DNA from 2 places in the Methylobacterium sp. AC315 genome. Region 1 is predicted to be linked to the other one. Evidence: riboswitches for the same ligand, from Rfam matches in the RefSeq annotation. Region 1 holds a riboswitch; the other holds the start of a gene.

What was found. Region 1 has a riboswitch for thiamine pyrophosphate ahead of thiC (phosphomethylpyrimidine synthase ThiC). Riboswitches for the same ligand answer to the same signal wherever they lie in the genome.
Region 2: linked by a shared signal. The riboswitch ahead of thiO (glycine oxidase ThiO) and the one ahead of thiC (phosphomethylpyrimidine synthase ThiC) in region 1 are both predicted to bind thiamine pyrophosphate.

What each region holds. Positions count from the first base shown of each region.
Region 1 is NZ_CEEDEA010000003.1:134,237-146,165, forward strand. Features, by position in the region: gene AC0IY0_RS05825 (DUF3100 domain-containing protein) at 1-308, shown strand, start outside; gene AC0IY0_RS05830 (M20 aminoacylase family protein) at 409-1,572, shown strand; tRNA gene AC0IY0_RS05835 (tRNA-Gly) at 1,843-1,916, opposite strand; gene AC0IY0_RS05840 (hypothetical protein) at 2,107-2,442, opposite strand; gene AC0IY0_RS05845 (TY-Chap domain-containing protein) at 2,606-3,214, shown strand; gene thiC (phosphomethylpyrimidine synthase ThiC) at 3,237-5,123, opposite strand; TPP riboswitch at 5,198-5,303, opposite strand; gene AC0IY0_RS05855 (alpha/beta hydrolase) at 5,505-6,344, shown strand; gene AC0IY0_RS05860 (HNH endonuclease family protein) at 6,366-6,740, shown strand; gene AC0IY0_RS05865 (acyltransferase family protein) at 6,846-7,913, shown strand; gene AC0IY0_RS05870 (pilus assembly protein PilZ) at 7,924-8,169, opposite strand; gene AC0IY0_RS05875 (ATP-dependent helicase) at 8,585-8,959, shown strand; gene AC0IY0_RS05880 (transglycosylase domain-containing protein) at 9,102-11,282, shown strand; gene AC0IY0_RS05885 (DMT family transporter) at 11,294-11,740, opposite strand; gene AC0IY0_RS05890 (aldo/keto reductase) at 11,840-11,929, opposite strand, start outside.
Region 2 is NZ_CEEDEA010000028.1:1,905-13,833, reverse strand. Features, by position in the region: gene map (type I methionyl aminopeptidase) at 1-710, shown strand, start outside; gene radC (RadC family protein) at 717-1,451, shown strand; gene AC0IY0_RS25805 (circularly permuted type 2 ATP-grasp protein) at 1,547-2,986, shown strand; gene AC0IY0_RS25800 (alpha-E domain-containing protein) at 3,053-4,000, shown strand; gene AC0IY0_RS25795 (transglutaminase family protein) at 4,125-4,952, shown strand; gene AC0IY0_RS25790 (proteasome-type protease) at 5,067-5,816, shown strand; gene AC0IY0_RS25785 (peptidase domain-containing ABC transporter) at 5,833-7,602, opposite strand; gene AC0IY0_RS25780 (thiamine phosphate synthase) at 7,711-8,346, opposite strand; gene thiG (thiazole synthase) at 8,343-9,146, opposite strand; gene thiS (sulfur carrier protein ThiS) at 9,149-9,361, opposite strand; gene thiO (glycine oxidase ThiO) at 9,358-10,581, opposite strand; TPP riboswitch at 10,646-10,773, opposite strand; gene AC0IY0_RS25760 (glycosyltransferase) at 11,262-11,929, shown strand, end outside.

The sequences.
Region 1 (11,929 bases):
GCTGGGGTCTCTACGTGATCTCGGCGCGGAAGCTTCCCGCGGTGATCTGGGTCTCCCTGATCGGCATGGCGCTGACCTATCCGGCGATGCCGTACGCGGCCGAGATCGCCGCGATGACCGGCAAGATCAACTTTCTCGCCCTGGCCACTCCGATCCTGACATTCGCCGGCCTGTCCATAGCCAAGGACATCCCCGCCTTCCGGCAACTGGGCTGGCGCATCGTCGTGGTCTCGTTCATGGCGAATGCCGGCACATTCCTGGGCGCGACCCTGATCGCGCAGTTCTGGATGCATGTCCCGGTGACGTGAGACACCGATCGATCCGCGACCGTGCCGGGGTTTGTTGGTGGATCGACCGACCCGCAGGGATGGCCGGGATCGGACCTGTGACGGCCAGGGAGCGAACGGCATGAGCATAGACGCGGACATCCTCGGTCGCATGGTCGCCTGGCGGCGCGACCTGCACGCCCACCCGGAGCTCGCCTTTGCGGAGGTCCGAACCGGGGACCTCGTCGCGCGCGAGCTCGCCGCCTGCGGCTTCGAGGTCCATCGCGGCCTGGGCCGGACGGGCGTCGTCGGGACGCTGCGCCGGGGAGAGGGCCCGATCGTCGGCCTGCGCGCCGACATGGACGCGCTGCCCATCCACGAGGCGACCGGTCTGCCCCACGCCTCCAGGAACCCGGGGGTGATGCATGCCTGTGGGCATGATGGGCATGTCGCGATGCTGCTCGGCGCCGCCAGCCAGCTCGCCCGCGCCGAGAACCTGCGCGGTACGGTCCGGGTCATCTTCCAGCCGGCCGAGGAATGCGAGGGCGGCGGCCGGGCGATGGTCGAGGACGGCCTATTCCGGATGTTCCCCTGCGACACGGTCTGGGGCCTGCACAACTGGCCGGGATTGCCACTCGGAGCCTTCGCCACCTGCCCGGGCCCGATCATGGCCTCCCTCGACACGTTCGAGATACGCGTCAGGGGCTCGGGGACGCACGCCGCCATGCCGGAGCGGGGCATCGACACGCTGGTGATCGCCTCCGAGACGGTTCTGGCCCTGCAGACGATCGTCAGCCGCCGGATCGCCCCGCTCGATCCCGCGGTGGTGAGCATCACCCAGGTCCACGGCGGCGACGCCTGGAACGTGATCCCGGACCTCGCCACGATCCGGGGGACCGTCCGCTGCCTGTCCGAGAGCGTGCGCGGGACGGTGGCGGCTCTCATCACGGAGATCGCCACGGGCACCGCCCGCACGCATGGCGGCGCCGCCGAGGTCGATTACCACACCGGATATCCCTCGACGGTCAACGCACCGGACGCCGTCCCGCTCGCGCTCGCCGCGGCGGCCCGGGTCCCGGCGATACCGACCCGGCACGGAAATGTCGCGCCGTCGATGGCCTCGGAGGACTTCGCCTACATGCTGCAGGCCTGCCCCGGCGCCTACGTCTGGCTCGGCACCGACGGCGCCGAGCCCGGCCGGCCGCTTCACAATCCCGGCTACGACTTCAACGACGACGCCCTGCCGATCGGGGCCGCCTATTGGGTGGCCCTGGCGACCGGCATGCTCGAAGCGGCCCGTACGTAAGCTTGCCGACGCTTCGGGTATCGAGGCCCGAGCCTGCGAAGTTGCCGAACGGCTTCGCAGGCGGATGATGGATCTTGAGACGGAGAACCGGCATCTTTTGCCGGTAATCGCAGATCTGACGCTCGACACGCTGATCTTACAGGATGCGTCCCTGAGAGGCGTCTCGAGCCCCGGGCGCCAACGCGCCCGTGGCGAACACATCTCGCCTCCCCGTGGGGCTGATCAGTCGCGGCGAGCGGAACTGACGGGCTGATGTAAAGTAGAAAAAAGTGGAGCGGGCGGCGGGAATCGAACCCGCATATTCAGCTTGGGAAGCTGACGTTCTACCACTGAACTACGCCCGCGGACACGGCCGGTGCGGTGGAGTGGCGCCCACAAGGCCGGGGCCTCGTGGGTGCTCCGTGCACCCGTGTATGAATGCGATCTAGCAGCCCGCCGACAAGTCCGTCAAACGGGGTCTTTCGGTTTCTGCAGGAAAGCGTGTTCGCAAGCCGGACCTCGCCCAGTGGAGCGACCTGCGCCGGAGCCAGCGTCTCAGGCGATCCGGGACAGGTTCCCCGCGGCGGCGTGCGATTCGCGGGCGGCGTCATAGGCCCGGTTGCGCAGGGCCGTCTCGCTGGGCAGCTGTTCGACGACGTTGCCGGACCGCGAATCCACCACCTGGAACACGATCGAGCTCGTGTCCGGATCCTGGATGTAGCGCGCCTTGTCGCTGGTGGGGGTGATGTCGAGCTTGACCGCCGGTTCCAGCGGAGCGGTGGCGGCCTGGGCCGGCGTCGTGTCCTCGGTGGCGGCCGGAGCGGCCGATGCCGCGAGCGACTCGAGACCCTGCGGCCCCGGCGTCGTCGCATTGAGCGGACGGATATCCATGGCTGATCTCCTGCGATCCTGTGATCGAGGGATTCAGCGGTTCTGCCGCCTAAGCGTCCGTTAACGGCCCCCCCCGGCGCAGGGGATGGTTGCGCGGCAGCCGGAGTCGCGATGAAGATCGCGTTACCGGAACGGCATCATTTTGCGATTCGTCTGGTCCTTGATGCCGCGCACCGCGCGGGTGGGGCGATCCGTGTCGCTATTGCGCCACGGGGAACGGCACGCGTCCGGAGGTATCCATGCGCTGGACCCGAATAGCGGTGGCGCTCCCGATTGCGGCGTTTGCCGAGGCACCACCGGTCAGCGGACAGGCGCGATCAGGATTATCACCCCGGGGGCGTTCATCCGGCAGCATCGCTGCGAGGTCGTGGCGCGCCTTGACGCGATCCATCGGCGCGGGCCCGTCGAAACGTCGCGTGATCGCTTCATCGTGGTGGCGCTGCGCGATCGGCCGATGCACTATGTCCAGTGCATCTTCCAGCCCTTCGATACCGTGATGTTGTGCGAAGCCTCGTCTGGCGCCTACGGGAAAACGGGTTTTCGGCTCCAGGCGCAATCCCAGGCCGCCCTCCGGGCCCTTCAGTATGCCCAAGCCGACGGAGAAGCGAATTTCTCGCGCACCGTCAGCCTCGGAGATCCTCCCGATGTCGGCATCGCCGCCGACCTGATGCTCGCGGCGCTCTACGATGCCTACGGGGCCGAGCCGGACTCGGCGATCGAGATCACGGCACCGCGCGGCGGCGGCGGCGGGTGCGGCACGCCCACGTCTTGAGCGGACGGGGCGTGCCGGCTCCTCATTCGGCGGCGTCGATGTAGAGCTTGCCGCCTTCGGCCAGGAACTCCTGGGACTTGGCCCGCATGCCGGCCTCGGCCTCGGCCTTCGACATAGCGGGCGACGCGCCCACGACCTCGCCCGCTTCCTCCATCGCCAGCACCTCGGCGCGCAGGTCCTGGGTGATCTTCATCGAGCAGAACTTCGGCCCGCACATCGAGCAGAAATGCGCGACCTTGTGGGCGTCCTTGGGCAGGGTCTCGTCGTGGTAGCGACGGGCCGTATCCGGATCGAGGCCCAGGTTGAACTGGTCTTCCCAGCGGAAGTCGAACCGGGCGCGGCTCAGCGCGTCGTCGCGCAGCTGGGCGGCCGGGTGGCCCTTGGCGAGGTCGGCGGCGTGGGCGGCGATCTTGTAGGTGATCACCCCGGTCTTCACGTCGTCGCGGTCCGGCAGCCCGAGGTGCTCCTTCGGGGTGACGTAGCAGAGCATCGCGGTGCCGAACCAGCCGATCATGGCGGCGCCAATGCCCGAGGTGATGTGGTCGTAGCCGGGGGCGATGTCGGTGGTCAGCGGGCCGAGGGTGTAGAACGGCGCCTCGCCGCACTCCCGCAACTGCTTCTCCATGTTGACCTTGATCTTGTGCATCGGCACGTGGCCGGGGCCCTCGATCATCACCTGGCAACCCTTGTCCCAGGCGATCTTGGTCAGTTCGCCCAGCGTCTCCAGCTCGCCGAACTGCGCGGCGTCGTTGGCGTCGGCGATCGAGCCCGGACGCAGGCCGTCGCCGAGCGAGAACGACACGTCGTAGGCACGCATGATGTCGCAGATCTCGTCGAAATGCTCGTACAGGAACGATTCCCGGTGCCCGGCCAGGCACCAGCGCGCCATGATCGAGCCGCCCCGCGAGACGATGCCGGTGACCCGACGGGCGGTGAGCGGCACGTGCGCCAGCCGCACGCCGGCATGGATGGTGAAGTAGTCGATGCCCTGCTCGGCCTGCTCAATCAGCGTGTCCTTGAAGACTTCCCAATCGAGCTTGAGCGGGTCGCCACCGACCTTCTCGAGCGCCTGGTAGATCGGCACGGTCCCGATCGGCACCGGGCTGTTCCGGATGATCCACGAGCGGATGTTGTGGATGTTGCGGCCGGTGGACAGGTCCATGACCGTGTCGGCGCCCCAGCGGATCGACCAGACCAGCTTCTCGACCTCTTCCGCGGCCGACGACGTCACGGCCGAATTGCCGATGTTGGCGTTGATCTTGACCAGGAAGTTCCGGCCGATCGCCATCGGCTCCAGCTCGGTGTGGTTGATGTTGGCCGGGATGATCGCGCGGCCGCGGGCGATTTCGTCGCGCACGAATTCTGGGGTGATGAACGGCGGCACCGACGCACCGAAGCTCTCGCCGTCTGCCAGCGTGGCTTCGGCGCCCGCCAGCATCGCGTCGCGACAGGCGTTCTCGCGGTGGGCGACGTAGATCATCTCCTCGGTGATGATCCCGGCTCGGGCGAACTCGTACTGCGTCACCATCTGCCCGGGGGCCGCCATGCGGATCGTCCGGGTAGCGGGGCAGGGCGCCACGAGCTTGTCGCCCGCGAAGCCGTTATCCTCCGGCTTGACCGCACGGGGCTCAACCGCGGTGTAGCGGCGCGCCGCGATCCAGGGCTCGCGCACGCCGGGCAGGCCGGCGGTGAGGTCTATGCGGGCGTCGGTCTCGGTGTAGGGGCCCGACGGATCGTAGACCCGCACCGGCTCCTCTTTCGGATCGGACAGGGCAATCTCGCGATAGGGCACCCGGATGTCCGGCCGGCCGACCGGATTCGCGTAGACCTTGCGCGACCCGGTGACCGGACCCGTGGTCACGGTCTCGGGGCTGCCTTTCACGTCCTTGGGGAGAACGGGTGCGTTCATCGTGGGCCTCTCCTCGTGTTGGAGCGCTCCGGACCACGCGATGGCTGAGATGAGATCCGGCCGCACGCACGCGAGCAGCCGCAGGTTCCCGTCCCTCCGCCGGTATGAGCCGGATCAGGTTCAAGGGTCAGGGCAGCATGCCCAATCTCAGCCCCCTTCAGGGCCCCCCTCGGAACGGTTCAAGACTCGGCCCCGGGGATGGGTTTGTCAATGCTGCGGCGAGCCGAGCGGATAACAGGCTGGTGTTGTCCGGCGGGAGAAGCTCCGGTCGCCCAAAGACAAGAGCCCTGTGTAGGGGCAGGGCCGCCCAACCACTCATCAAAGCCGTCCTGGGCCAAACAAACTTGGCTACGATGCCCATCTTTGAACCTTCAAGAAACGATGCGCATCCTGCTCCTGCTGCTGGCCGCCCTGGCGGTGCTCTACCTGGCTTGGCTCGTCGCCCTGGTGCTGTTCCAGCGGCGGCTGATCTACCCGGGCGCGGCCTGGAACGGGCAACCCGTGCGCATCCAGGCGGCACCGCCCGGGACCGAGCCGGTCACGGTGGCGACAGTGGACGGCGAGCGGCTGTTCGCCCTGTGGCGGCCGCCGCATTCCGGCTGCGGCATCGTCATCAGCTTTCACGGCAACGGCTCCCAACCCGAGCCGCACGCGGCCCGCTTCGCCGCGGATCCGTGGCGCGCGGCCGGCTGGGGTGTGCTGGCGCCGGCCTATCGCGGCTATCCTGGCTCGACCGGCACGCCGAGCGAGGACGGCCTGATCCGGGACGGGCTGGCGGCGGTCGCGGCCGCTGAGGCACGGTCTCCGGGGGCGCCGATCCTGCTGCATGGCCATTCCCTGGGTGCCGCGGTGGCGGTCGCGATCGCCGGGCAAGTCGAGGCGATCGGGCTCTACCTTGAAGCACCGTTCGACTCGCTGACCCATGCCGTGCGGCTGCATGTCCCGCTGGCACCATCCTGGCTCCTGCGCGACACCTATCGCTCGGACCGGCGCATCCAAGGCACGTCCGCGCCGGTCCTGATCGTCCAGGGCACCGACGACCCGGTGGTGCCGGCCGAGCTCGCCCGGGCGCTCGCTACGGCGGCGGGGCCCCGAGCGCGGTTCGAGCTGGTGCCGGGCGACCACATGTCGATCTTCGGGTCCCGGGATCGCGAGGCCGAGGCGTGGTTCCGCGGACGTGTGGGGCCGGCCTGCAGGACGCCGGATCAGGCTGTGCCCTGAAAGGACGGGAGGAGACATCGTTTGGTCGGACGCCGCTCCCGGCGCTGGAACGCCGACGATCCGGAGATGCCCGGCGCGGTTGCCCGGATGGATCCGGTCTGCCCGCTCTGCGGCCGGCCTATCCCGCCCCGCGCCCGATCCAGCCTGCACCACCTCACCCCGAAGCTGAAGGGCGGCACCCACCAGGGCACTGTGCGGCTGCACCAGATCTGCCACTCGGCGATCCATGCCCGCTACAGCGAGGCCGAGATCGCCCGTCGGCTCGCCGACGTGGACGCGCTGCGGGACGATCCCGAGATCGCGCGCTTCGTGGTCTGGATCCGCGGCAAGCCCGACGACTTCCACGCCGCCACGCGCATGACCCGCGACCGCCGCGCGGGCAAGCGTCGGGATTGAGGTAGCCGTTTACCCGGCGCTCAGGACATCTGCAGGTTCCGGTCCCGGGCCGGCAACCCCGTCAACCTTGTCGATCCACACTGGCCCCGGTCTGGGAGCTGAACGATGGGCGGGGCAGGGGACGCGGACGGCCGGCTGGCCTGGGTCGATATCGCCAAGGGGATCTGCATCCTCCTGGTGGTGATGATGCATTCCGTCATCGGCACCGGTGCGGCCCTGGGCGGCGAGGGATTCCTGCACCCGGTGGTGGCCTTCGCCAAACCGTTTCGGATCCCGGATTTCTTCCTGCTGTCCGGCCTGTTCCTGGGGCGGGTGATCGACCGGGACTGGCGCCTGTTCGCCGACCGCCGGGTCCTGCACTTCGCCTACTTCTACGGGCTCTGGCTGGTGATTCAGTCGGCGGCGCGCTACGGCGGTATCGTCGGCGATGCCGGGCCGGGCGCCTTCGCCGCCCATCTCGCCCACGCGCTGGTCGAGCCGTATTCCAGCCTGTGGTTCGTCTACCTGCTGGCGGTCTTCTCCGTGGTGACCAAGGTCTTGCGCCGGTGCCCGGGGGCGCTGCTGCTGGCCGGCGCGGCCCTGCTGCAGGTCGCCGACATCCGCAGCGATGCGACCCTCGTCGAGGAGTTCTGCGGCCGCTACGTCTACTTCGTGGCGGGCTACCTGTTCGCCGGCCGGATCTTCGCCTTGGCCGACGCGGCCCGCCGGCATGTCGGCCCCGCGCTGTGCGGCCTCGCCGCCTGGGCCGTCTTGGAAGGATGGATGGCGCTGACGCCCGCCGGCCATCCGGCCTACCCGACCCTCGCCAGCTTGCCGATCGCGAGCCTCGCCCTCGGGGCGGCCGGCGCCCTGGCGATCGTAGTCGTGGCCGCGCTGATCGAGCGGTCGGGGACCGCCGTCGCCGAAGCCCTCCGGACCTGCGGCCAGCGCTCGATCGTGATCTATCTTGCCTTCTCGCTGCCGATGGCCGCGACCCGCGAGATCCTGGTCCGCACCGGGCTCGTGAACGATATCGGGCTTGCGAGCCTGATCGTCATGGCGGCGGCGCTGCTGGTGCCGCTGGCCCTGGAGCGGCTGGTGCGCCACACGCCGCTCGCCCTGCTGTTCGTGCGTCCGGCCTGGTTCCGGCTGGCGGGAGCGCCGCGCCCGCGTCCGTCCCTCGCGGCCACCTGAGGCCGGCAGCTCAGCTCTCGAACGCGATGCCGATCCGGCGGCTGCGCCGCCACGCCACGGCGGCCTGCCGCGGGTCGGCCCCGTCCGTCAGACGGAGCGGGAAGCGGTCCGGCACGGCTTGATCCTCCTCGACCTCGATCTGAGCGCCGGTCTCGGTGGCGTCCCAGACGAGGCAGCCGACCTCGCCGCATGCGAGCAGCAGCGTGCCGAACGTGAAGGCGTTCTTGCGGAATGCCCCGCGGCGATCCTCCGTCATCGCACCCTCTCTCCGGTCCCGGTCCGCGACACCCAGGCGCGCGGACTGAACAATACGGCGAGACGGTTAACGGGCTGGATGGCGGGCGGAGACTGGTATCCCAGGCCGAAACTCAATACGTGTTTGGGTCATCCAGGAGATGCGCCGCCGCTGCAGGCTCGCCAGCTTCGCGGCGTTCAGGATGCCCCCAGGGCTACGGCAATCCTGCAACGCATGGCGTCGATCCCGGCTTCGCCGCTGATCGCGACCTCGATATCGTGGGGCGATGGCTTCCGGCTGGCGCCCGGCATCGGTAAGGCGAACCGCAGCGACGGTCCGCCCTTCGACGCCTTCGCAGGTCGGGGCCGAATTTTCATGACAGGGATCGGGCGCGTGCCGGGTTGTTCACCGGGCGATGGTGCACCGGGAGGACTCAATGCGGGATGCGTCGGCGCAGGAGCTCATGATCCTCAGCGCGTTGCAGGAATGCCGGATCCAGCTGGAGACCGCGCGCCGGGACGAGGCGAGCCGGGCCGCCGTCCGGCTCGAACTCGATGCCGCCCTGCAGCGCGAGGAGGCGCTGAAGAACGAGATCGTGCAGGAGCGGGAGCGCACCGAGGCCGTGCGGGTCGTCTTGCTGGCGCTCACGGCCAGCATCGGCCGGTTCGGCCTGCGCCGGAAGCTGTTCACGGCGCGTATCGCCCGGCTCGGCCGCGAGACGCCGGATTCCGGCCCGCAATCGGTTCGGCACCCCGTGCTGCTCGCCGAGGCACGGCGGGTGCTGGGGCAGGATCCGACCGCCTCGGGTTAAGGCGCCGGGATGCTAGCGGCCGGGGCCGGGGTGCTGAACGGAACGCTAACGACCCCTTAAACCGCCGCATTTAGCGTGCCGTAACCGGGCTACGCCGCAACGCACGCGCGCGCTGGTTTCGGATCGTTCGAAGACGGGATGCATGGCCAAGGGTCGGGGCAGGATGGAGCCGAATTTCGACGTGCCGGAAGGGCGCGTCCGGGATCGCGGCGAACTCGACCTGCGCCTGTCCCGGGACGACCGGGCCGCGACAGGGGAACGCGTGGGTAAGCGAGCGGACGAGATGGCGCGGGCTCCGGCTAAGACGGCGCCACGCCGGACCCAGAAGAAGTCCGGCCGGCGCCGGCGCTCGTGGCTTGGCCGGATCGCCTACGGCACCGTGGTGCTCGGCCTGTGGGCGGTGATCGGCGTCGCCGGCCTCATCGCCTACCATGCCTCGCAGCTGCCGCCGATCGACCAGCTCGCGGTGCCCAAGCGCCCGCCCAACATCGCCATCCTGGCGAGCGACGGCTCGCTGCTGGCCAACCGGGGTGAGACCGGCGGCCGGGTGGTCTCGATCAAGGAGCTGCCGCCCTACCTGCCCCGCGCCTTCGTGGCGATCGAGGACCGGCGGTTCTACCAGCATTTCGGCGTCGACCCGGTGGGCATCCTCCGGGCGATTGGCCAGAACCTGACACGCCGCGGCGTCGCGCAGGGCGGCTCGACCCTGACCCAGCAGCTCGCCAAGAACCTGTTCCTGACCCCCGAGCGCTCGGCCTCGCGCAAGATCCAGGAGGCGATCCTCGCCCTGTGGCTGGAGCACAAGTACAGCAAGGACGAGATCCTCGAACTGTACCTGAACCGGGTCTATTTCGGCGCCGGCGCCTACGGCGTCGAGGCCGCGGCGCAGCGCTACTTCGGCAAGCCCGCCAAGGAGGTGTCGCTGGCCCAGGCCGCGATGCTCGGCGGCCTCGTGCAGGCGCCCTCGCGGCTCGCCCCGAACCGCAACCTGCCCGCCGCCCAGGCCCGCGCCGCGCAGGTGCTGGCTGCCATGCAGGAACTCGGCTTCGTCCCGGCGCAGGACGCCAAGGTGGCGCTCGCCCAGCCGGCCCGGCCCGCCAACGCGCGCGGCGGCGGCTCGGCCAACTACGTGGCCGACCTCGTGATGGACGTGCTCGACGATTACGTCGGCAAGTTCGACACCGACATCACGGTCCAGACCACCGTCGACACCGGCCTGCAGGCGCTCGCCGAGAAGGCGCTCACCGACGAGCTGAACGCCAAGGGCACGCGCTTCAACGTCGGACAGGGCGCCCTGGTCTCGATGCGGCCGGACGGGGCGATCCGCGCGCTGATCGGCGGGCGCGACTACGCCCAGAGCCAGTTCAATCGCGCGACCACTGCCAAGCGGCAGCCCGGCTCTTCGTTCAAGCCGTTCGTCTACCTCGCCGCCGTGGAGCACGGGGCGACCCCCGACACGGTGAAGGAGGACGCGCCGATCCGGATCGGCACCTGGGCGCCGGAGAACTACTCGCACCGCTACGAAGGCCCGGTGACGCTGCGCATGGCGCTGGCGCACTCGCTCAATACGGTGGCGGTGCGGCTCGGCCAGGAAGTCGGCCCGAAGACGGTGGTGCAGACCGCCCAGCGCCTCGGCATCACCTCGCCGCTCCAGGCCAACGGCTCGATCGCGCTCGGGACCTCCGAGGTGACCCTGCTGGAGATGGTCGGCGCCTACGGGGCCTTCGCCAACGGCGGCACCGGGGTGATCCCGTACGTGGTCACCTCCGTGAAGAGTGCCGCCGGCAAGATGCTGTACAAGCGTTCCGACAACGGTCTCGGCCGGGTCATCGACGCCAACGCCGACGGCATGATGAACGCGATGATGCACGAGACCTTCGTGTCCGGCACCGCCAAGAAGGCCGACATCCCGGGCTGGGAGCTGGCCGGCAAGACCGGCACGACCCAGGATTTCCGCGATGCCTGGTTCATCGGTTACTCGGGTACCCTCGTCACCGGGATCTGGCTCGGCAACGACGACGGCGAGCTGACCAAGAAGGTCACCGGCGGCAACCTGCCGGCGGAGATCTGGAAGACCTACATGACCCAGGCGCTGAAGGGCCAGAACCCGGTTCCGCTGCCGGGCCTGAACCGCTGGCGCAAGCCGCCGCCCGAGACCACGGCTTCCGTGGCGAGCGCGGCGCCGAGTTCCCCGGCCGACCTCCTAAGCCAGATCTTCGGCGATCCGGCCGCGCCCGCGCCCCGCCAGCAGGCCCCGGCACGCCGGGCGGTCCCGAAGGACGACCGCAACTTCGTCGAGAAGCTGTTCGGGATCGGCGAGTAAGCCGGCCCGGCTCAGCGCCGGATCAGGACCACGCCGCCGATCAGCAGCGCGACGCCGAGCGCCCGCGGCAGGTCGACCGGGCGCTGGGCGAGGCCGAGCCAGCCGTAATGGTCGAACAGGACTGAGGCCAGCATCTGGCCGGTGACCAGGAGCGCCAGAAAAGTTCCGGCCCCGAGCTGCGGGACCAGGACGATGCCGAGGCCGATGAAGATCGCCCCGAACATCCCGCCGCTCCACGCCCACCAGGGGATCCGCGCGAGCACCCCGGCGGACGGCATCGGGTCCCGGGCGACCAGCGCGAACACGACCATGCAGCCCACCCCGACCGTGAAGCTCACGACCCCCGACAGGGCAGCCGAGTTGAGGGCGGTGCGCAGATTCGCGTTCAGCGCCTGCTGGATGACGATGCTGACGCCCGCCGTGAGGGCGAGCGCCGAGGGCAGGAGCGATTTCAGCATGACGGTCGGGGGCTTTCGGGCGGCGCGCGTGACGGCCGCGGTACAGCGATTCCCCGCCTCCCGCCATTCGCGTCGACGGTATCCGGCTGCCCCCGTCGCTCACAACATCGGCAGCATCCGGGGCCGGGGCCCGCGGGGGAAATGCGCGTCGATCATGGCGATCTCGGCCGGGCCGAGATGCAGTTCCGC
Region 2 (11,929 bases), on a different contig from region 1:
ATCTGCTGATGGAGGCGACCCAGCCCGGCGTCACTACCGAGGAGCTCGACAAGCTCGCCTACACCTTCGCGATGGATCACGGCGCCTATCCCGCGTCGCTGCTCTATCGCGGCTATCCGAAGTCGATCTGCACCTCGATCAACCACGTGGTCTGCCACGGCATCCCGAACGACAAGCCCCTGCGCGAGGGCGACATCGTCAACCTGGATTGTTGCCTGATCCTCGACGGCTGGCACGGCGATTCGAGCCGGATGGCCTATGTCGGCGAGGTTCCCCGCAAGGCGCAGCGCCTGTGCGAGATCACCTACGAGGCGCTGATGCGCGGCGTCGCGGCGGTGAAGCCGGGCGGATCGACCAACGATATCGGCCGGGCGATTCAAACGTTTGCCGAGAGCGAGCGCTGCTCGGTGGTCCGCGACTTCTGCGGCCACGGGCTCGGGCGGATCTACCACGACGCGCCCACCATCCTGCACTACGTCGAGGCGAGCTACGACGTGCCGCTGAAGCCGGGCCAGTTCTTCACGATCGAGCCGATGATCAATCTCGGCCGCCCGGCCGTGAAGGTCCTGGGCGACGGCTGGACCGCGGTGACCCGGGACCGCTCGCTCTCGGCTCAGTTCGAGCACACCGTGGCGGTGACCGAGACCGGCGTCGAGATCTTCACGGTCTCGCCGAAGGGACTGCATCAGCCCATCAACCCGGCGGCCTGACCGGCCATGGCTGCGGACGACGGGGCGGCCGGGCTGTTCCCCGGGAGCACCGCGCCGGTCGCCAAGGAGCCGCCGCATTTCCACGGCCATCGCGACCGCCTGCGGGAGAAGTTCGCGGTAGCCGGAGCCGAGGCGTTGCCGGACTACGAGCTTCTGGAACTCGTCCTGTTCCGGGCGATCCCCCGACGGGACGTGAAGCCCCTGGCCAAGGCCCTGGTCGCACGGTTTGGCAGCTTCGCCGAGGTCCTGAGCGCCGAGCCGGCCCGGCTGATGGAGGTCGAGGGCGTGAGCGCCGGGGTCGCCGCCGACCTCAAGCTGATCGAGGCGGCGGGACGGCGGCTCGCCCGCGGCGCGCTGCGCGAGCGCGCGGTGCTCAATTCCTGGAGCGCGCTGAGCGAGTACCTGCGGGCCACCATGGCGTTCGCGGCGCGCGAGGAGTTCCGCATCCTGTTCCTCGACAAGCGCAACCACCTGATCGCCGACGAGGTCCAGGGCCGCGGCACGGTCGACCACACGCCGGTCTATCCCCGGGAGGTCGCCCGCCGGGCCCTGGAACTCTCGGCCACCGCGATCATCCTGGCCCACAACCACCCGTCGGGCGATCCCAGTCCGTCCACGGCCGACGTCGCGATGACTCGCGAAATCGTGTCGGTGCTGGCACCACTGAAGATTGTAGTGCACGACCATATCATCCTGGGTCGAAACGGACATGCCAGCCTGAAAGGCCTCAAGCTGTTCTGATCTTCCGGCCGACTTGAGCGTTGGTGCCCGCGCGTATAGCCCTGCTGGGTGGCGCGTCTCTTGCCTGAAGAGCGGGAGCGTTAGGGAGAATCGGAATGGCGTTGACGGCCTTCGACGAGATGAACGGGATCGGCAACGGCGCCGCCGACCCGGCCGCCGTCCGCGACGCCTATGGCAAGCTGAAGACCTGGCTCGAGACCACCCCGCCCGAGCATTTCAACACCCGCCGCAGCCAGGCCGAGTTGCTGTTCCGCCGGATCGGAATCACCTTCGCGGTCTACGGCGACAACGAATCGACCGAGCGGCTGATCCCGTTCGACATCATCCCGCGGGTGATCACCAAGCCGGAGTGGGATTTCCTCGAGCGCGGGCTGAAGCAGCGGGTGACCGCGATCAACCTGTTCCTGAAGGACGTCTACGGCGCGCAGGAATGCATCAAGGCCGGCATTATCCCGGCCGACCTCGTCTACCGCAACGCCCATTACCGGATGGAGATGCGCTCGTTCCGGGTCCCGCACGACCTCTACGTCCACGTCGCCGGCATCGACATCGTCCGCACCGGCGAGAAGGACTTCTTCGTCCTGGAGGACAATGCCCGGATCCCGTCCGGCGTGTCCTACATGCTGGAGAACCGGGAGGTGATGCTGCGGCTGTTCCCGGACCTGTTCTCCAAGCACCGGGTCGCGCCGGTCGAGAACTACCCGGACGCCCTGCTGGCGACCCTGCGCAGCCTCGCACCGGGCTCCACCACGCGCGACCCCACGGTGGTGCTGCTGACCCCCGGCCGCTACAACTCGGCCTTCTACGAGCACTCGTTCCTGGCCGACAAGCTCGGTGTCGAGCTGGTGGAGGCGTCCGACCTCTTCACCAAGGACGACGTGGTCTACATGCGCACCACCGAGGGGCCGCGCCGGGTGGACGTCATCTACCGCCGCCTCGACGACGACTTCCTGGATCCCCTGGTGTTCCGCCCCGATTCGGTCCTCGGCGTGCCGGGCCTGATGAACGCCTACGAGCGCGGCTCCGTGACCCTGGCCAACGCCGTGGGCACCGGCATCTCGGACGACAAGGCCGTCTACAGCTACATGCCGGAGATCGTGAAGTTCTTCACCGGCGAGGAGCCGATCCTGCACAACGTGCCGACCTATCGCTGCCGTGAGAAGGAGTCCTTCGCCTACGTGATGGACAACCTGTCCCAGCTGGTGGTGAAGGAGGTCAACGGATCGGGCGGCTACGGCATGCTGGTCGGGCCGCATGCGAGCAAGCGCGAGATCGAGGATTTCGCCAAGAAGCTCAAGCATGCCCCGGACGGATTCATCGCCCAGCCGACGCTGTCGCTCTCGACCTGCCCGACCTTCGTGGCCTCCGGGGTCGCCCCGCGCCACGTCGACCTGCGGCCGTTCGTGCTGAACGGCGCGGACCAGATCCGCATCGTGCCCGGGGGGCTGACCCGCGTCGCGCTGAAAGAGGGGTCCCTGGTTGTCAATTCCAGCCAGGGCGGTGGTACGAAGGATACCTGGGTGCTCGACGCTTAAGGTCCCCAGCGCTTCCACACTGCCAGACGCGCCGCCTGCCGCCGAGCCGATCCGAGTTCGCACACCATGCTCTCCAGGACTGCCGACAACCTCTTCTGGCTCTCGCGTTACGTGGAGCGCGCCGACTTCGTCGCGCGCATCCTCGACGCGGCGCACCGGCTCGCCTCGCTGCCGACCAGCTATGGTGGCGGCGAGACCAACGAGTGGGAATCCGCCCTCGCCTCGGCCGGTGATCCGGACCTGTTCAAGCCGCATTACAGTGTCGTGAATGCCGACACGGTCTGCGACTTCCTGGCCTTCAGCCCGCACAATCCTTCGTCGATCCGCTCCTGCATCGAATCGGCCCGCGAGAACGCCCGCTCGGTGCGCACCGCGCTCACCACCGAGATGTGGGACGCGATCAACGGCGCCTGGCTGGAGCTGCGCAACTACGCCGGCAAGGAGCTCAGCCGCGACGAGTTCAGCCGCTTCCTCGACTGGGTGAAGACCGTTTCGCTGACCTTCGACGGCTCGGCCTTCCGCACCATGCTGCGCAACGACGCGTTCTGGTTCACCCGACTCGGCACGGCGATCGAGCGGGCCGACAACACCGCCCGCATCCTCGACGTGAAGTACCAGATCCTGCTGCCGCAGAACGAGACGGTCGGCGGCAGCCTCGACTACTTTCAATGGACCACGATCCTGCGCGAGGTGTCGGCCTTCAACGCCTATCACTGGGTCTATCGCGAGAGCGTCAAGCCGCTGCTGGTGGCGGACCTCCTGATGCTGAACAAGCAGATGCCGCGCTCCTTTGCCAATTGCTACAGCGTGATCGTCGAGTATCTCGACCTCGTCGCCGACGCCTACGGCCGCCGCGGCCCGAGCCAGCGCCTGGCCGGGAACATGCTGGCCAAGCTCGACAGCGAGGATATCGACCGCGTGTTCAACTCCGGGCTCCACGAGTTCGTCGAGGCGTTCATCGTGGAGAACAACAAGGTGGGCGAAGCCATCGCGAAGCAGTATCTGGTCGGATAGCGCATCGTCCCGGGGGGCGGATCCGGGGCGATGCGCCGAGCGTATGACGACGCATCATCGTCGCCCGAGCGCCGGCGAGACCGGTTCGGGCTGATGCAATCGGAAAGACAGACAGGCCCGGCGCATGCGCATCCGCGTGGTCCACGAGACCATCTACACCTACGAGCACCCGGCCCGCGGCCTCGTCCAGGTCATGCGCCTGACGCCGCGGGACCATGACGGGCAATATGTCCGCACCTGGCGGATCGACACCTCCATCGACGGGCGGCTGACCGCCCGCGAGGACGGGTTCGGCAACATCGTCCACTGGTTCACCCCGGACGCGCCGGCCGACGCGCTGACCATCCGGGTCACCGGCGCAGTCGACACCGAAGATACCCACGGGGTGGTCCGCGGCACGGTCGAGCGCTTGCCCGACGAGTTCTACCTGCGGGACACGGATCTCTGCACGACGAGCGCGGAACTGCAGGTCTTCGCCGAGCGGGTCGCCACCGACGGCGACAGCAAGCCGCTCTCGGTGCTGCACCGCCTGCGCGACACCGTTCCTCAGACGGTGGTCTACGAGCCGGGGCCGGCCGCCAACGGCGTGCCCGCCGCCACGGCATTTGCCGCCGGCAAGGGCATCTGCCAGGACCTGACCCACGTCTTCATCACCGCCGCCCGCCACCTCGGCATCCCGGCCCGCTACGTCGCGGGCTACCGCGCCCGCGGCGACGGCCAGGCCGATGTCGAGGCGCCGCACGGCTGGGCCGAGGCGCTGGTGCCGGATCTCGGCTGGGTGGCGTTCGACGCCTGCTACCAGGACACCCCGTCCGACGGCACGATCCGTGTCGCCTGCGGGCTGGATTATCTGGGCGCCGCGCCGATCCGCGGCAGCCGCACCGGTGGCGGAACCGAGACACTGGACGTCAAGCTCCGCGTCGAGCAAGGCAGGGACGCCGCACAGTCCTGAGTCCCTGCCTGATTCCCTGCCTAATTCTTCGCCTGATCCTTCGCCCGTTTCCCTGAAGGGCGGGCCGCCGGCTCGGCGAGAGCCGGAAACCCACCCCGCGAGAGCCCGAGATCCATGACCTACTGCGTCGGTGTCCTCGTCGAGGAGGGGCTCGTGATGGTCGCCGACACCCGCACCAATGCGGGGCTCGACGACATCTCGACCTACCGTAAGCTCCACCACTTCAACGTGCCGGGCGAGCGGGTGATGATGCTGGCCTCGGCCGGCAACCTGTCGATCACCCAGTCGGTCCTGAGCCTGCTTCAGGAAGGTGTGCCCAGCGACGACGGCGAGCCGCCGCAGAAGCTGATCGAAGCGCCCACGATGTTCCAGGCCGCGCAGCTCATCGGGCGCGCCATCCGGCGGGTGCGGGCGATCGAGCGGGACGGGTTCGAGGCGGCCAGCATCCGGTTCTCGATCTCGCTGCTCTTCGGCGGACAGATCGCCGGCGAGGGCATGCGGCTGTTCCTGATCTACTCGGCCGGCAACTTCATCGAGTGCAGCACCGACGCGCCCTTCCTCCAGATCGGCGAGCACAAGTACGGCAAGCCGATCCTCGACCGGGCGGTGAAGTTCGAGAGCGACCTCTACGACGCCCTCAAGGTCAGCCTCGTCTCGATGGATTCGACCATGCGGTCGAACCTCGGCGTCGGCCTGCCGATCGACATCGCGGTCGCCCGCCGCAACGGCCTCGACCTCGAAGTGAACCATCGGATCGAGGCCGGCGAGGGCTATTTCCACGACCTGCGCGAGCGCTGGTCGGCCGCGCTCCGGGCCGCGCACCGGGCGATCCCGCGCCCGCCTTACGGCCCGACGGCCAAATAGGGCCGGTCAAGGAAGGTCAGCCGGTCGGCTCGATGGCCCGGTCTGCGCTCCTGACCATCGCGCGCGTGTAATCCTCCCACAAAGCCGCGTAGAGCGGCACCGTGCGCAGCAAATCGTCGTGCCGCCCGTCGCCGAGCAGGCGGCCGTCGTCGAGGACCAGGATCCGGTCGGCCTGGCGCGCCGCGGCGAGATGGTGGGTGACGAGGATCAGCAGCCGTTCGCGGCCCCAGGCCGTGAGGTTGCGCTCCAGCGCCAGGGCGGCTTCCGGGTCCAGGAAGGCGGTCGGCTCGTCGAGGAGCGCCACCGGCGGGTTGCGGATCACCGCACGGGCGATCGACAGGCGCTGGCGCTGGCCGCCCGACAGGGTCCGGCCGCCCTCGCCAAGGGACGTATCGAGACCCTCGGGCAGGGTCTCGACGAGTCCCCGCAGCCCGGCGAAGTCCAGGGCCGCGTCGAAGGCCGCCGCATCCGGGCGTTGCGCAGCGAGATTTTCCCGCACGCTGCCGGAGAACAGCATCGTATCCTGATCCACGGTACCAATCTGGCCGCGCAGCCATCGGGGATCGTAATCCCGCAGATCGGCACCGCCGATCTCGACCCGGCCGGTATAGTCGCGCTGCAGGCCGAGCAGGATGCGCAGCAGGGTCGACTTGCCCGAGCCGTTGCGTCCCACGATGGCGACGATGCCGCGCTCCGGCAGGGTCGCCCTCAGATCCCACAGCGCTGGCCGCGCCGCACCCGGATAGGTCAGTGAGACGCCGTCGAGGCGGATGCCGCCGGGACCGATCCGTCGCAGGGGCGGATGGCGGCCGGCCTGCTCGCGCGGCAGGCTGAGGAAGCCGCCGATCTCGCGGATCGCGACGTTCACCTCCTGGGCCATGCGCAGGATGTCGGCGCTGCCGAGAAGCGGGCCGGTGATGCGGGCGGCGACCACCTGGATCGCTAAAAACTCGCCGACGGTCAGGTAGCCGCCATAGATCCGCCAGCAGCCCACGCCGATGACCAGCAGCGTCATCGCCCGCGAGACCGCCTGGGACCGCAGCCCGTAGCGCCGCTGCAGGTCCATGACGCCGCTCAGTTCGGCAAGCGTGTTGTCCGTCACCGTAATCCAGCGCCGCATCCGCCCGGCTTCGAGGGCAAGCGACTTCACGGTGGCCAGGCCGTTGACGCTCTCGGCCAGTGTGCCGTCACGGACGCTGATCGACTGGTAATAGGCCTTCGCGGATTTCCAGATGCCGCTGATCTGGTTGCTCGCGATCATCACGATCAGCGGCGCCGCCACCGCGAGCGCCGCCCCGACCGCGACGTCGTAGTAGAGGACCAGGCCAAAGGCGACGAGCGCGCCGCCGGCATCGATCACCGTGTTCGGGATCTGATGCAGGACGAAGTCCCGGATCTTCGTGATTTGCTGGAAATGATTCAAGACTTCGCCGGACTTGAAGCCGGCACCGTCGATCCGCACCCGCAGCAGGTGGGCGAAGACGCGGCGGGAGATCCGGCGGTCGAGGAAGACCGCCAGCGCGATGATCAGGCGCCCCCGGAACGCGGTGAGCCCGACCTCGGCGGCGATCGACAGGAGTGCGAGCAGCGCCAGCCCGAGCAGGTGCAGGTCGGCCTGCCCGGCCACGATCGCGTCGACGATGCGCTGGGTGGCGACCGGAAAGACCAGCCCGGCGCCGTATCCCGCCGCGATCGCGATCAGGAGCCAGTTCACCTGCCCCCGGCGCAACGCGAGCGAACGGCCGAGCCAGCGCCAGCCGAAGGACGATCGGTCTGCCCGCAACACCACCCCCGCGCTCCGAATCGGGCGCGGAGTGAGGCATACATTCGCGGCGCTGGCGACCGCTCCGCGGCGGTCCACCCGGAGACGCCGTCCGCCTGCGCCCGACGGGGGTTAGGGCTGGCACCCGTCCCAGGCCGCCAGGATGCGACGGGCGGCGGCCGCGGGCCCGGCGGCGCGCATCAGCGTGCCCATCACGGCGACCCCGGCTGCACCCGCATCCTGGCAGAGCGGGATGCGCTCCGGCGTGACGCCACCGAGGGCGACGATCGGCAGGCTGGCACGACGGGCCGCCGCTATGCCCTCCGGACCGAGGGCCGGGCCGTAGCCGGGCTTGCTGGCGGTGGGGAAGATGGGGCTCAGGGTGACATAGTCGGCGTCGGCCCCGGCGGCAGCCTCGACTTCCACGGGTGCGTGGGCCGAGATCCCGATCAGCGCATTCGGTCCGAGGGCCGCGCGGGCCGCCGTGATCCATTCCGGCCCGGTGCCGCCACCGAGATGCACGCCGTCCGCCCCGAGTGCTTCAGCCAGGGCGATGTCACCGCCGACCGTGAGGAACGCGCCCGCCGCACGGACCCTGGCGGCGATGCTGGCGCCGAGGCTGCGCCGCGCCTCCGGGTCGAGGTCGCGGTCGCGGAACCAGATCCAGCGGACGCCGCCGTCGAGCGCCGCCTGCACGGTGTCGGCCAGGGGCCGGGCGTGCCCGTGCCGGTCCGTCACTGCCAGCAGCCGCGACGGCAGCGGTCTCACGAGCCGACGAGGCCGAGTTGCGGACTCGACGGATCGGCCCGGCCGCGGCGGGGGATGCGACCGGCGCAATAGGCATCGCGCCCGGCCTCGACCGCGCGGCCCATGGCCCGGGCCATCCGCACCGGGTCGTCGGCCTTGGCGATGGCGGTGTTGATCAGGCAGGCCGCCGCCCCGAGCTCCATGGCGATGACCGCATCCGAGGCGGTGCCGATGCCGGCGTCGACGATCACCGGTACGCTCGCGCGGCGACAGATCAGCTCGATATTGGCCGGGTTGGCGACCCCCATGCCGGAGCCGATCAGCGAGCCCATCGGCATGATCGCGGCGCAGCCGAGATCCTCCAGGCGCTGGCAGACGACCGGATCGTCGTTGCAGTAGGGCAGGACCACGAAGCCCTCGTCCACCAGATGCCGGCAGGCCTCGATCAACTCGGCCACATCGGGATAGAGGGTCTCCCGGTCGCCGATCACCTCGACCTTGATCCAGTTGGTGTCCAGAGCCTCCCGGGCGAGTTCGGCGGTCATGATCGCGTCGCGGGCGGTCTCGCAGCCGGCGGTGTTGGGCAGGAAGCGCTTGCCCTTCAGGATGCGCACGGTGTCCGAGCCGTGGCCCTGGAGGGACACCCGCCGGATCGAGGCGGTGACGACCTCGGCCCCAGACGCCGCGACCGCGTCGCGCATGATCGCCTGGGTCGGGTAGCCGGCCGTGCCGATGAACAGCCGCGAGGACAGCTCCACTCCGGCGATGGTGAAGCGGTCCGCCTCGGTCTCGGGGCGCAGCGGCGTGACGGTCTGGTCCATGGTCAACCTCCCTGCATGGCGCGGACGATCTCGACCCGGTCGCCCTCGGCGACCGGCGTCTCGTCCCAGTCCCGGCGGCGCAGCACGCGGCCGTTCAGCGCGATGGCGATGCCCTGGGGGCTCTCGATACCGGTCTCGTCGGCCTCGGCCCGGAACAGGGCCGCGATGGTCTCGACCGCGAGATCCCGCATTTCTCCGTTCACCAGAAGCTTCATGCCGAGGCCCTCGTGGGTTCGCGTCGGTCGAAGCGCGCCCGAGTGAACGGCTGTGCGATCTCCGGCAGCGCGCCGCGTGTGACGAGTTCGGCGACCGCCTCGGCCGTCACGGGGGCGAGCAGGTAGCCGTTGCGGTGATGGCCGGTGGCGACGACGAGGCCCGGCGCAAGCGTGTCGATGATCGGCGCGTCGTCGTCCGAGGTCGGACGGTAGCCGCCCCACACGGCCTCGACCTCCATCTCCTCGATGCCGGGCAGCACCCGGCGCGCGCCCTCGAGCAGGGCGAAGAGGCCGCCGGCGGTGATGCCCGACCGGAAGCCGCAATCCTCGACCGTTGCGCCGACGATCAGCTGGCCGTCGCTCTTGGGCGCCATGTGGACCTGCTCGGTCCAGATCATCCGGCTGAGCGTGCCGGTGCGCGCGGTGGTGCGCAGGGCCATCGACTGGCCCTTGAGCGGTCGCACCGGCAGGGCGAGATGTTCGGGCAGCAGGCCGCCCTCCCCGCTCCACGCGCCGGAGGCCAGCACGACGGTATCGGCCGTCACGGCCTCGTCGCCGGCCCGGATGCCGGTCACCGTTCCGCCGGACCAGTCGAGCCCGCTCACCGCCAGGCCCTCGACCAGCGTCACGCCGGCACGCCGACAGGCTTCGGCCAGTGCCGCCATAACGAGGCGGGGATCGACCTGGTGATCCAGTGGGCAATGGATTCCGGCGGTGACGGCCGGCCGCAGGGCGGGCTCAAGGCGCCGCACCTCGGTGCCCGGGAGCCACGCGGCGTCGAGGCCCGAGCGGCGCTGCAGGTCGTAGCGGAAGCGCAGGCGCTCGACCTCGTCGCGGCCGATGGCGACCACGACGGTCCCGTCCGCGCGATAATCGATCGGCAGGCCGGTCTCGGCTTCGAGGGCGTCGCGGAACCCCGGCCAGAGCCGGAGCGATTCGAGGGCGAGGGGCAGCAGCGGATCGGAGCCCGGCTCGTGCTCGGCGGCCGGGGCCAGCATGCCGGTGGCGGCCAGGCTCGCACCCGCGCCGATCGTGTCGCGCTCGATGACGACCACCGCGCGGCCGGCGCGTGCGAGCCGCCAGGCGATCGACAGGCCGATCAACCCGCCGCCGACGACGGCGACATCGGCACGCGCCGGCAGCGAGGCCTGCGCGGCGAAGCCGCCCGGGAGGCGGCGGCGTCCGATCGGCGAAACGGGGCGGTCAAAAGCCAAAGTCATCTCCGCGGAATTCCGTCGCGAAGATCGGGCCGTCTGCTTCGGTGAGAAGCGGTGACCTGCCATTCAGGCGGCCGCGGTCCAATCCCTACGCCGGTGTGAGCCGGATCAGGTTCGAAGGATTTCCGCGCCGCAGGTCCGGGGGACTTGCCAGCGGTTTCTCAGCCCCTTGCCGGGGATCTCCCTGGAACAGCGATAGATCTGGTCGCGTAGGCCCCGCGGGTCAAGCCTGATACGGCGAGCGGCGGTCTGGGATGCAACATTCCTGGTGGCGCAATCACCGATCGGATCTCCGGCCCAGGGCCTAATTCTGATCGCGTCGCTTGCCGGTTGAGCGATATGCGCCATGCTCGATCATTGAAGGCGTCCGCGGCACGAGCGTGCATGCCGGCATACCTGCGCCAGCGATTCCCAATATTTTAATTTTTTGAGTTATAATCAGTAATATTCAATGAATTTTCCATAAGAGATAGTCGTTAATTTTGAAAAAGTACTTGAATAATTCGCCCTTTATAATGCTATATAAATAATGAAAATCAAAAAGTAAATTTAATGCGGGGAGCTAGATTGGGTGATGAGGAGGTTTGCGCTATCAAAAGACGCAGCACGATAAGAGGCGATGTAACGAAATTTTCTTTGGGTGTATTGGCATGAATAGTTTTGGTCAAAAAATTTGCCTTTGCATGATCGTCAAGAATGAGTCTCACGTTATTCGCAGGTGTCTTGATTCTGTGAGATCCGTTATTGACCATTGGATCATTGTCGATACCGGCTCGACGGATGGAACACAGGATGTCATCCGCGCAGCGATGGCAGACATGCCCGGTACGCTTGTGGAGAGACCCTGGGTCGATTTCGCCTTCAACCGCACCGAGGCTTTAAAATTAGCGCGCCCGCACGCCGTATATAGTTTGATCATCGATGCCGACGATCAATTGATAATTCCCAATGATTTCTCGATGCCGAAGCTCATTGCGGCAGGGTACATGATGACGATTTTGGATGAAAATACAGAATACTGGCGTATACAACTGATTAAAAATAATAAAAATTGGCGCTATCGAGGCGTCGTGCATGAATTTCTGGAGTGCCAAAAGGACCCGCCAACACCCAAGCTGCCGCTTGCCATGCGTCGCGGCGACGATGGAGCTCGTCATCGCGATCGGTCGTCGGAACGACGAGATTTGGCGGTTCTGGAAAGAGCGTTAGCTGCTGAAAAAGACCCATTCATGATCGCGCGATACACGTTCTATCTCGCGCGATCTTATCGCGATGTCGGCGAAGATCTCAAGGCACTGGATTGTTATCTGAAGCGAAGCAGCCTCGGGTATTGGAAGGAAGAAGTATACAT